One region of the Parafrigoribacterium soli genome, then DNA from elsewhere that is predicted to be linked to it. Evidence: predicted binding sites of a transcription regulator. Region 1 holds the regulator's gene; the other holds the start of a gene.
What was found. The regulator LexA, encoded in region 1, represses DNA repair genes until DNA is damaged. The targets are predictions, from matches to a motif close to TCGAACANNTGTTCGA.
Positions count from the first base shown of each region.

Region 2: ABUA37_RS12760 (intein-containing Rv2578c family radical SAM protein) is a predicted target of LexA. The motif match lies at 1,844-1,859, and genes of this name have one in related genera.

Region 1 covers NZ_JBELNZ010000002.1:456,737-461,606, reverse strand. The annotation lists gene ABUA37_RS06420 (class I SAM-dependent methyltransferase) at 1-417, opposite strand, end outside; gene hflX (GTPase HflX) at 459-2,024, shown strand; gene lexA (transcriptional repressor LexA) at 2,074-2,790, opposite strand; gene ABUA37_RS06405 (LysM peptidoglycan-binding domain-containing protein) at 3,028-3,465, shown strand; gene ABUA37_RS06400 (histidinol-phosphate transaminase) at 3,514-4,590, shown strand; gene hisB (imidazoleglycerol-phosphate dehydratase HisB) at 4,587-4,870, shown strand, end outside.
Region 2 covers NZ_JBELNZ010000004.1:304,729-309,598, reverse strand. The annotation lists gene ABUA37_RS12765 (ABC-F family ATP-binding cassette domain-containing protein) at 1-1,695, shown strand, start outside; gene ABUA37_RS12760 (intein-containing Rv2578c family radical SAM protein) at 1,868-4,015, shown strand; gene ABUA37_RS12755 (sensor histidine kinase) at 4,295-4,870, shown strand, end outside.

The DNA of each region.
Region 1 (4,870 bases):
GTCCTTACCCACCCGGATGGGCGGGTTCGATCGGATGGTCGTGAAGTGCAGTCCGTCGGGAACATCTCCCGGCGTCACGGCGTTGACATTGCTGAGGCCGATGGACGCAGCATTTCGGCGGACGAGGTCGAGCGCTCGTTCGTTCACGTCCACCGCCCACACGGTGGAGTGCGGCGACTGCAGCGCGAGGGTCAGGGCGATCGGTCCCCAGCCGCAGCCGAGATCGAGCAGGTTGCCGCCGGGAGGCGCGACGGGAGAGTGGGCGAGCAAGACCTGGGTACCGACGTCGATCCGCTCGGGACTGAAGATGCCGTTCGACGTCGTCAGCTCGTAGAACTGCCCGGCCAGCTGGGCGTGGATCTGTCGAAGCTTGAGCTCACTATCCGGAATTGAGGAGAAGTAATGCTCGCTGGCCATGCACAGAACCTACCGAAATATGAGGAGCTAGGGTTAACGAGATGACTGAGGGTGAAGCTGTGGAGCACGAGGGCGTGAGCGCGGAAGAGCGCCCCATGCTCGATCCCGTCGAGCGCATCATGGCCAACGCTGCCGCGCACTCGAGCGGATACACCCTGTTTTCCTCCGGTTCCGCGCAGGCGCTGCAGGACGGGGCAACGGCCGCCGGCGACGGCGCAAACGACGGCGAACAGTTGGACCGGGAAGATCGGCAGGCGCTGCGTCGCGTCGCGGGCCTCTCCACGGAGCTCGAAGACGTCACCGAGGTCGAGTACCGGCAGCTCCGCATCGAGCGCGTGGTTCTCATCGGTATCTACGCCCAGGGTGCACTCGAAGAGGCCGAGAACTCCATGCGTGAACTCTTCGCCCTGGCCGAGACCGCCGGGGCCGTGGTGCTCGACGGGCTGCTGCAGCGCCGCGCGACGCCCGACCCCAGCACCTACTTCGGCAAGGGCAAGGCGCAGGAGTTGCGCGATGTCGTGGCGGCCACGGGCGCCGACACCGTGATCGTGGACAGCGAGCTGGCCCCGAGCCAGAGGCGAGCTCTCGAAGACGTGGTGCGGGTGAAGGTCATCGACCGCACCGCGGTCATCCTCGACATCTTCAGCCAGCACGCCAAGAGCCGTGAGGGCAAGGCGCAGGTGGAGCTCGCGCAGCTCGAATATCTCCTTCCCAGGCTTCGCGGATGGGGCGAGTCTATGTCCCGCCAGGCCGGTGGTCAGGTGGGTGGCGCCGGTGCCGGCATGGGCAGCCGCGGCCCAGGTGAGACGAAGATCGAACTCGACCGCCGCCGCATCCACACCCGCATGTCGCGTCTGCGCAAGCAGATCCTCGGCTTCAAGCCCGCCCGCGAGGCCAAGCGCGCGAACCGCAATCGCAATGCGGTGCCGTCGGTGGCGATCACCGGGTACACGAACGCCGGAAAGTCGTCGCTGCTCAATCGCATCACGCGGGCCGGCGCGCTCGTGGAAAATGCGCTGTTCGCAACGCTCGACACCGCGGTGCGCAAGACCGAGACGGATGACGGGCGCCTGTACACGCTCACCGACACCGTTGGTTTCGTGCGCAACCTTCCCCATCAGCTGGTCGAGGCGTTCCGTTCGACGCTCGAGGAGGTCGCCGACGCGGACGTGATCCTGCACGTGGTCGACGCGTCGCATCCGGATCCGGGTAGCCAGCTCGCTACCGTACGCGACGTCATTGGCGAACTGGGAGCGAGGGACATTCCGGAGGTCGTCGCCTTCAATAAGGCCGACCTCGCCGACGAGGAACAGCGCCTCCTGCTGCGGTCGCTCGCGCCAGACGCGATCTTCGTCTCGGCGCGCACGGGCGAGGGCATCGAGGAGCTGCGCTCCGCCATCGGCGAACTCGTACCTCGGCCATCCGTGCGGGTGGAACTTCTGGTGCCGTATGACCGCGGCGAGGTGATCTCGTCGCTGCACGACCACAGCACAATCCTCAGTACGGACTACGAAGAGGGTGGCACGCGAGTGAGCGCCCTCGTCACGGAGGAGCAGGCGCCCGCGCTGCGCGCGTTCGCGGTGAACCCCGCGGTCTCCGCGTCTTAGGTCCTGCAGCCGGTATCGGTCCAGGCGCCCGGTCCCGGATTGCGGCTTCCTAGACGGCGCGCAGCACCGCCACGACCTTGCCGAGAAGCTCGGCATAGTCGCCCAGGATCGGCGCGAATGCGCTGTTGCGCGGGAGCAGCCAGGTGTGGCCGTCACGCTGCTGGAACACCTTGACCGTCGCCTCTTCGTCGAGCATCGCGGCGACGATATCGCCGTTCTCTGCCGTCTTCTGCTGGCGCACGACGATCCAGTCTCCGTCACAGATTGCCGCGTCGATCATCGAGTCGCCCACCACCTTGAGCATGAAGAGGTCGCCCTTGCCGACGAGCTGGCGCGGAATGGGGAAGACCTCGTCCACCTGCTGTTCTGCGGTGATCGGGATGCCTGCGGCGATGCGGCCGACGAGCGGCACCATCGCGGCGTCACCGACGGGCGTCGGATTGTCGGAAACAACGCCGCCAGACGGTTCGAGCTCGATCAGAACCTCGAGCGCCCGAGGTCGGTTCGGGTCACGTCGCAGGTAGCCGCTGAGTTCCAACTGGTTGAGCTGGTGAGTGACGCTTGAGAGCGAGGAGAGACCCACCGCGTCACCGATCTCCCGCATGCTCGGCGGGTATCCGTGCGTCGACACAGCGCGCTGAATGGTCTCCAGGATGGCGATCTGCTTGTCGCTGAGGCTCTTCCGCCTGCGAGTGCCGCCCTTCGCCTGACCGGGCACCTGGGCCGACCCCTCGGACTTTGATCGCTCCGTGTCGAGCTCGTCCATCTCAGGCCTGCTTTCCAATGTCGGTGGTGGCTGGTGTGCTGTCTCCAGACAATCGAAACTGTATCCGCAGATCGGGCGATAGACAAACATGTATTCGAGTGTGTCGCGGTTCTCAGGTAAGGGAGTTCGAAAGTAATGCTTGAATGTGGCGTAAATCGAATGTATGTTCGGAACATAGCTTCGTATCCGGCGCTCCCGGCCGAGCGTCGGATACGGAATCTCTCAGGAGGTAAGGCAATGAGCACAGCAACACTGCACGGATCCGCACTGCACGGATCCACACTGCACGGAACCGCACTGTACGGAACCGCACTGCACCGCACCGCGCCGTATGGCCAAGCCCGCGACCGTGATGCCCGCCAGACGGCGCCGCGGCTGCGTCTCACGCGACGTGGTCGCCGTGTGCTGGTGTTTCTCGTTGCCTTCCCCCTCGTCGCAGCGGCCATGGCCTTCGCGCTCAATGGAGGAATCGCCATCGCCACCGACACTGCGGGTGGTCAACTGCAGTACGTCACGGTGAGCGCGGGGGAGTCGCTGTGGCAGGTCGCTGAGACCGTTGCGCCGTCAGCAGACCCGCGCGATGTCGTCTCCGAGATCGTCCACCTGAACCAGCTCTCCAGCGCAGACGTGCAGGCAGGCGAACGCCTCGCGATTCCCGCGCGGTACTCGCGGTAGTCCGTCACACGTTCCTGCCGCGCAGTAATGGGCTAGTACAGTTCTGTGGTGGCTTCACTCTCCGACCTACCCCTTCGTGACGACCTTCGAGGAAAAGCGCCATACGGCGCGCCTCAGCAGCCCGTGCGCGTTGCGCTCAATGTCAACGAGAACAGCCACGGCATCCCGGAGCCGGTGGCGCGAGACGTCGTCGAAGCGGTGGCCGCCGCGACGCTGAAGCTGAACCGTTACCCGGATCGGGAGTTCGTCACGCTCCGAGAGAGTCTCGCCGCATACCTGGGTCACGGCCTCAGCCGCGACAACATCTGGGCCGCGAACGGTTCCAACGAGGTGCTGCAGCAACTGCTGCAGGCCTTCGGCGGACCCGGCCGCAGCATCCTCGGCTTCCCGCCCACCTACTCGATGTACCCGATCCTCGCGGCAGGTACCGGCACTGCCTGGGTAGAAGGCCAGCGTGACGCCGACTTTGAACTCTCTCCGGAGACGGTTGTGCGCAGCATCCGTGAGACCGACCCGGATCTGGTCATTCTCTGCTCGCCGAACAACCCGACCGGCACGCCGCTGTCGCTCGAGACGATCGAGGCCGCGTACGACGCCAGCCGCGGCATCGTCATCGTTGACGAGGCCTACGCGGAGTTCACTCCCGACCCGCAGCAGACCGCACTCACCCTCCTCGAGGGCCGCGAACGGCTGGTCGTCTCCCGCACGATGAGCAAGGCCTTTGCCTTCGCCGGTGCCAGGCTCGGTTACTTCGCCGCCGACCCGGCTGTGACGGATGCGGTCCGTCTCGTGCGCCTGCCCTATCACCTCTCAGCGCTCACGCAGGCCGCCGCGACCGCGGCGCTCGCGCACGCATCCGAGTTGCTCGCCGTGGTCGATGACATCAAGGCACAGCGCGACCGCCTGCTCGTCGAACTGCCGCGACTCGGGTACCCGGTGTGGCGCAGCTGGTCGAACTTCGTGCTGTTCGGCGGGGTCGACGATCCTCACGCACTCTTCGAGGCGCTTCTCGAGCAGGGAATTCTCATCCGAGACGTCGGCATTCCGAACTGCCTGCGCGTGAGCGCGGGCACGGAGGCCGAGACGACGGCGTTCCTCGACGCGCTGGCTAGGATTGAACGATGACCGCACAACGCGTTGCCCAGTTGAAGCGCGAGACGAGCGAGTCGAACATCGACCTCTCGATCAACCTCGATGGCACGGGCGTATCGAGCATCGATTCTTCGGTGCCTTTCTTCGATCACCTTCTCACCGCGTTCGCGAAGCACTCGCTGGTCGACCTCACGGTCAAGGCGAGCGGTGACACGGATATCGACGTGCACCACACGGTCGAAGACATCGGCATCGTGCTGGGCAAGGCGATTCGCGAGGCGCTCGGAGACAAGGCGGGTATTGCGCGGTTCGG
Region 2 (4,870 bases), on a different contig from region 1:
GTCGACGGAGTCTCCCACAGCTACGGTGAGCGCCGCGTGCTCACCGACGTCTCGCTCGTCGTCGACGCCTCCCATCGCCTCGGTCTCATCGGGGAGAACGGCGTGGGCAAGTCCACGCTGCTGCGCATCCTGGCCGGAGGTGAGCGCCCGGGCGCAGGCAGCGTACGCACGCCGCAGCGCACCGGCTTCCTCTGGCAGGAGGTGCAGTTCGCTGCGAGCGCGACTGTTGCGCACCTGATCGAAGACGCGCTCGCCGAGGTCAGGGCGATCGAGCGCGAACTCGAGGATGCCGCTGCCGCGCTCGCGACACAGGGTGACGACCGCGGGCAGGCGGCCTCGACGCACGGCGCCGTCGACCCCGCGGCCGCATCCGATCGCTACGCCCGGGCACTCGATGCCGCGGAGCTCGCCGAGGTGTGGTCGGTAGAGGCGAGACGCGACGAGATTCTCGCCGGGCTCGGGGTGGAGGGCATCCCGTTCGACCGCAGGCTCGACCAGGTCTCCGGCGGCCAGCGTTCGCGCTTGGCGCTGGCCGCGTTGCTGTTGCGCCGCCCGACCGCCCTGCTGCTCGACGAGCCCACCAACCACCTGGATGACGAGGCCGCAGGCTTCCTTCGCGAGCAGCTGTTGGGCTGGCACGGGCCGGTGGTGTTCGCGAGCCACGACCGCGCGTTCCTCGACGAGGTCGCGACGGAGCTCGTCGACCTCGACCCGTCGCGGCGCGGCACCACGCGATTCGGCGCCTCAGGCTCGGGGGAAGCGGCTTCTGCGGGCGACCCGCCCGCTGAACCCGGCGGCGTCTACATCGCGTATCTCGCGCAGAAGTCGGCGGAACGCGCGCTGTGGGAGGCGCAGTTCGCGGACGAACAACAGGAACTCAAGCGGCTCAGGTATTCGGTCGACGTGACCTCGCGCGACATCAATCACGACCGGCCGATGCGCGACAGAAACAAGATGGCGTTCGGCGTGCGCGGCGACAAGGTGCAGGGGCAGATCGCCCGCCGGGTGCGCAACTCGCGCACCCGGCTGGAGGAGCTCGAGGCGACCCAGGTGCGCAAGCCGAGCGCCGTGCTCAGCTTCGCGGGCATCCCGCACGGTTCGCAGGTGCTCGGTGACGAGCTTCTGCTGCAGCTGACGGATGCCGTGGTCGGCTCCCGACTGACCGTGCCGGCCTTCAGCGTCGCGTCGCAGAGCTCCATCCTGGTGACCGGAGCCAATGGCGCAGGAAAGTCGACCCTGCTCGGAGTGCTGGCCGGGCGACTCTCGCTCGACTCGGGCATCCTGAACCGTCGCAGGGGGCTGCGGGTCGGCCTTCTGGAACAGGATGTGCGCTTCGCCGACCCCGCGGCGTCGCCGAGGTCGATCTACGAGTCGACGCTGGGCGAGCGGCGTGCGGATGCTCTGCCGCTCTCGGGCCTCGGACTCATCGCGCCGAGGGACCTCGACCGCCCGGTTGCAGCGCTCTCGCTCGGTCAGCAGCGGCGCCTGGCGCTCGCGCTGATCATCGCGAAGCCGCCGCACGTGTTCCTCCTCGACGAGCCGACCAACCACCTCTCGCTGTCGCTCGCCACCGAACTCGAGGATGCGCTGGGCGGCTACCCGGGGGCGGTGGTCGTCGCGAGCCACGACCGCTGGTTGCGCCGCCGGTGGCAGGGCGAGCGGGTCGAACTGCGCGCGGGCGCCCTCGTCACGTGACCCGCCCCATCCGACCACTTCGTAACTCAGGCAATTCGATGCCGATCCGACGCGGACGCACGTGATCGCCGGCGTCGCGCCGTCGGCATCCGCGTTGTGCCTGAGTTATGCAGCGGAAGCCAACGATGTAGCGCGCCTTGACAGAGATTCGAACGTATGTTCGACTATCGGGATGAGGTGGAGCGGGCAGGAACTGGCAGCGGAGCAGCCCTCCGCTCTGCCGGGGCTCGCGAAACTCTCGAACTTCGTCCGCTCCGTGAAGACTCCCGAGTTCGCCGGAATCACGTTTCACGAAGTGCTCGCGAAGAGCGCCCTCAACCACGTGCCCGGCTCGAGCAACGCGATGCCCTTCGGCTGGACCATCAACCCCTATCGTGGCTGCAGTCATGCCTGCGCCTATTGCCTGGGCCCGGAAACGCTCATTCTGATGGCGGACGGGCGCCAGAAACCGCTCTGGGATGTGCGAGTTGGCGATGAGATCTATGGCACCGAGGTGCGCGGTGCGTACCGGCGCTACGTGCGCACAACCGTCCACGCGACGTGGAGCACGCGCAAGCCTGGATATCGTGTGTCCCTCGCGGATGGCACAGAGATCGTCGCCAGTGGAGACCACCGCTTCCTCTCCAATCGCGGGTGGAAGCACGTCACCGGTGCGATGAGCGGTCCTGCAACGCGCCCCTATCTCACACGGCGGAACAAGCTCATGGGTTTTGGCGCCACTGGTCTCAGAGAGAGCGAACAACCGCAGTATTTTGCGGCGGACTATCGCCGCGGATATCTGTGCGGGATGATTCGCGGGGATGCACACATCGGTCATCACCCCTACATCCGTTCATCTGGTCGACCGGGCGTGGTCCACCAGTTTCGACTGGCGCTCGCCGACGAGGAGGTCCTCAACCGCAGTCGCTTGTACCTCGACCAGGAAGGAGTCGCGACGACCACGTTCGACTTCTCAGTGAAGACGGATGTGCGCCGTGCCATGAAGGGGATCCGTGTCGCCAGCAGGGCGGCGGTCGAGCGCATAGAGGGAATCATCGCCTGGACCTCGCAGGCATCGAACGAATGGCACGCGGGCTTTCTGGCGGGGGTATTCGATGCCGAAGGCAGTTGTTCCGGCGGCGTCCTTCGCATCAGCAACAAGAAGGAAGAGATGCTTGCGCAGATTGCCGAGTCGCTCGATGAGCTAGCCATCGACTACACGCGGGAACCCGCCAACTCGATCGGGGTGGCGAACATCCGAATCACCGGTGGGCTCGCCATGCGCCAGAGGTTCTTCAGACTGACCGGGCCCGCCATCTCGCGCAAGCTGAATATGGACGGCCTCGCCGTGAAGTCGAATGCGCGGCTCGAAGTCGTCTCCATCGAGGATCTCGGCGAAGTCATGGACATGATCGACATCACGACCGGCACGGGCGACTTCATAGCCAACGGGGTGATCAGTCACAATTGCTTCGCCCGCCCCACCCACCGCTACCTCGAGCTCGACGCGGGCAAGGACTTCGACAGCGAGATCATCGTGAAGGTGAACGTGGCCGAGGTGCTCGCGAAGGAGCTGGCGAAGCCGAGCTGGGCGAAGCATCCGGTGGCGCTCGGCACGAACACCGACCCGTACCAGCGGGCGGAGGGCCGCTACCGACTGATGCCCGGCATCATCGCGGCGCTCGCCGATAGCGGCACGCCGTTCAGCATCCTCACCAAGGGCACGCTGCTGAGGCGCGACCTTCCGCTGCTCGCCGAGGCGAGCGAACTCGTGCCCGTTGACCTCGCCATGTCGATCGCCATCTACGACGACGAACTGCAGCAGTCCGTCGAGCCCGGCACCCCGAGCACCGCGGCGAGACTCGCCACGGTCACCGCCGCGAAGGAGCACGGCCTCGGCTGCTCCGTGTTCATGATGCCGATCCTCCCGTACCTCACCGACACGCGCGCGCACCTCGACACCGCCCTCCGGCAGATTCGGGATGCCGGCGCCGACTCGGTTCTGTACACCGCGCTCCATCTCCGCCCCGGCGTCAAGGAGTGGTTCATGCTCTGGCTGGCCGACGCGCATCCCGAGCTTGTGCCCCGCTACCGGGAGCTCTACGCGGGTGGCGCCTACGCGCCCAAGGAGTACCGCAAGTGGCTCGCCGCGAAGATCAAACCGCTCATCCGCAGCCATGGCCTCGAGCGCGGTCGCGCCGATCCCGCAACCGGCGCCGTTCGCTCGTCCGCACTCGGCAGGGGGAGTGCGCGCGTCGACGGTGGCTCCGCTCCGCGGTCCCTCATCGCCGAGGAGCTGCCCGCCGGCCCCGGTCTGTCGAGCACGCCCACCCTCTTCTAACGCGGAAATAGCGACGCGACGGATGCCCTGTCACCGACCGCGAAATGTCGCGACAGTCTCCCCGATAGCGACGCGGCAGTTCACTCGATTTCGCCCTGGATGTCGCCCACTCACGCGCTGATCGCATCCGCATGCGCGCGCATATACCCTCAGTTCGGGGGTAATGGGGCACAAAAACCGCGAAGAAGCGGGGAAGACGCGCGATCTGTGCGTAAATCGGGGTACGTCACGGAGTGAAAGGATGTCATACTTTCCCCACGAGCGCGGGAGGGGGAGTCCATGTCACTCGGCATTCCCGCCCATCTGGCGCCACAGGCGCTGAGCCGCGCCTTCGCCCGCGGCCAGCACGCAGCGGCGCTGACCTGTCTCGCCGGTTCGCTGCTCGTCGTGCTTGTCTTCCAGTGGTGCGACGTCGACGCGGTGCTCTGGCCCGCCGCGCTCGCGCTCGTGCCCGTCGTCATCCTCCTCTGGCTCAACGACCGCTCGCGCACGAGCTTCTCCTCCGCGAGTTATCTCATCGTCGGCGGAGCCGGCGTGTACTGGTACGCCGTCACCTTCGCCCTGCAGACCGTGCCGATTCTCTCCGTCGACGCGTTCTCGACGACCCTCCCAAAGATCGCGCTGATCATGGTCGGGGGATCCGGGGCCGGGCTTCTCGCGGGGGTGCTCTGGGCCACGGCAGGCTACCTCGTCGCGGAGTTGGCGGCGGCGGTCGCTCTCCTCCAGGCCGGTCGGCCGCTGACGTTCGACCTCATGACCTTTCTCACCCTCATCGCCCTTTTTGCCATCCTCGTGCTGGTTGATGTCGGGCGGCGCAGCTCCTGGCGCACGCAGCCGCGGCTGCACCGCGCGGCG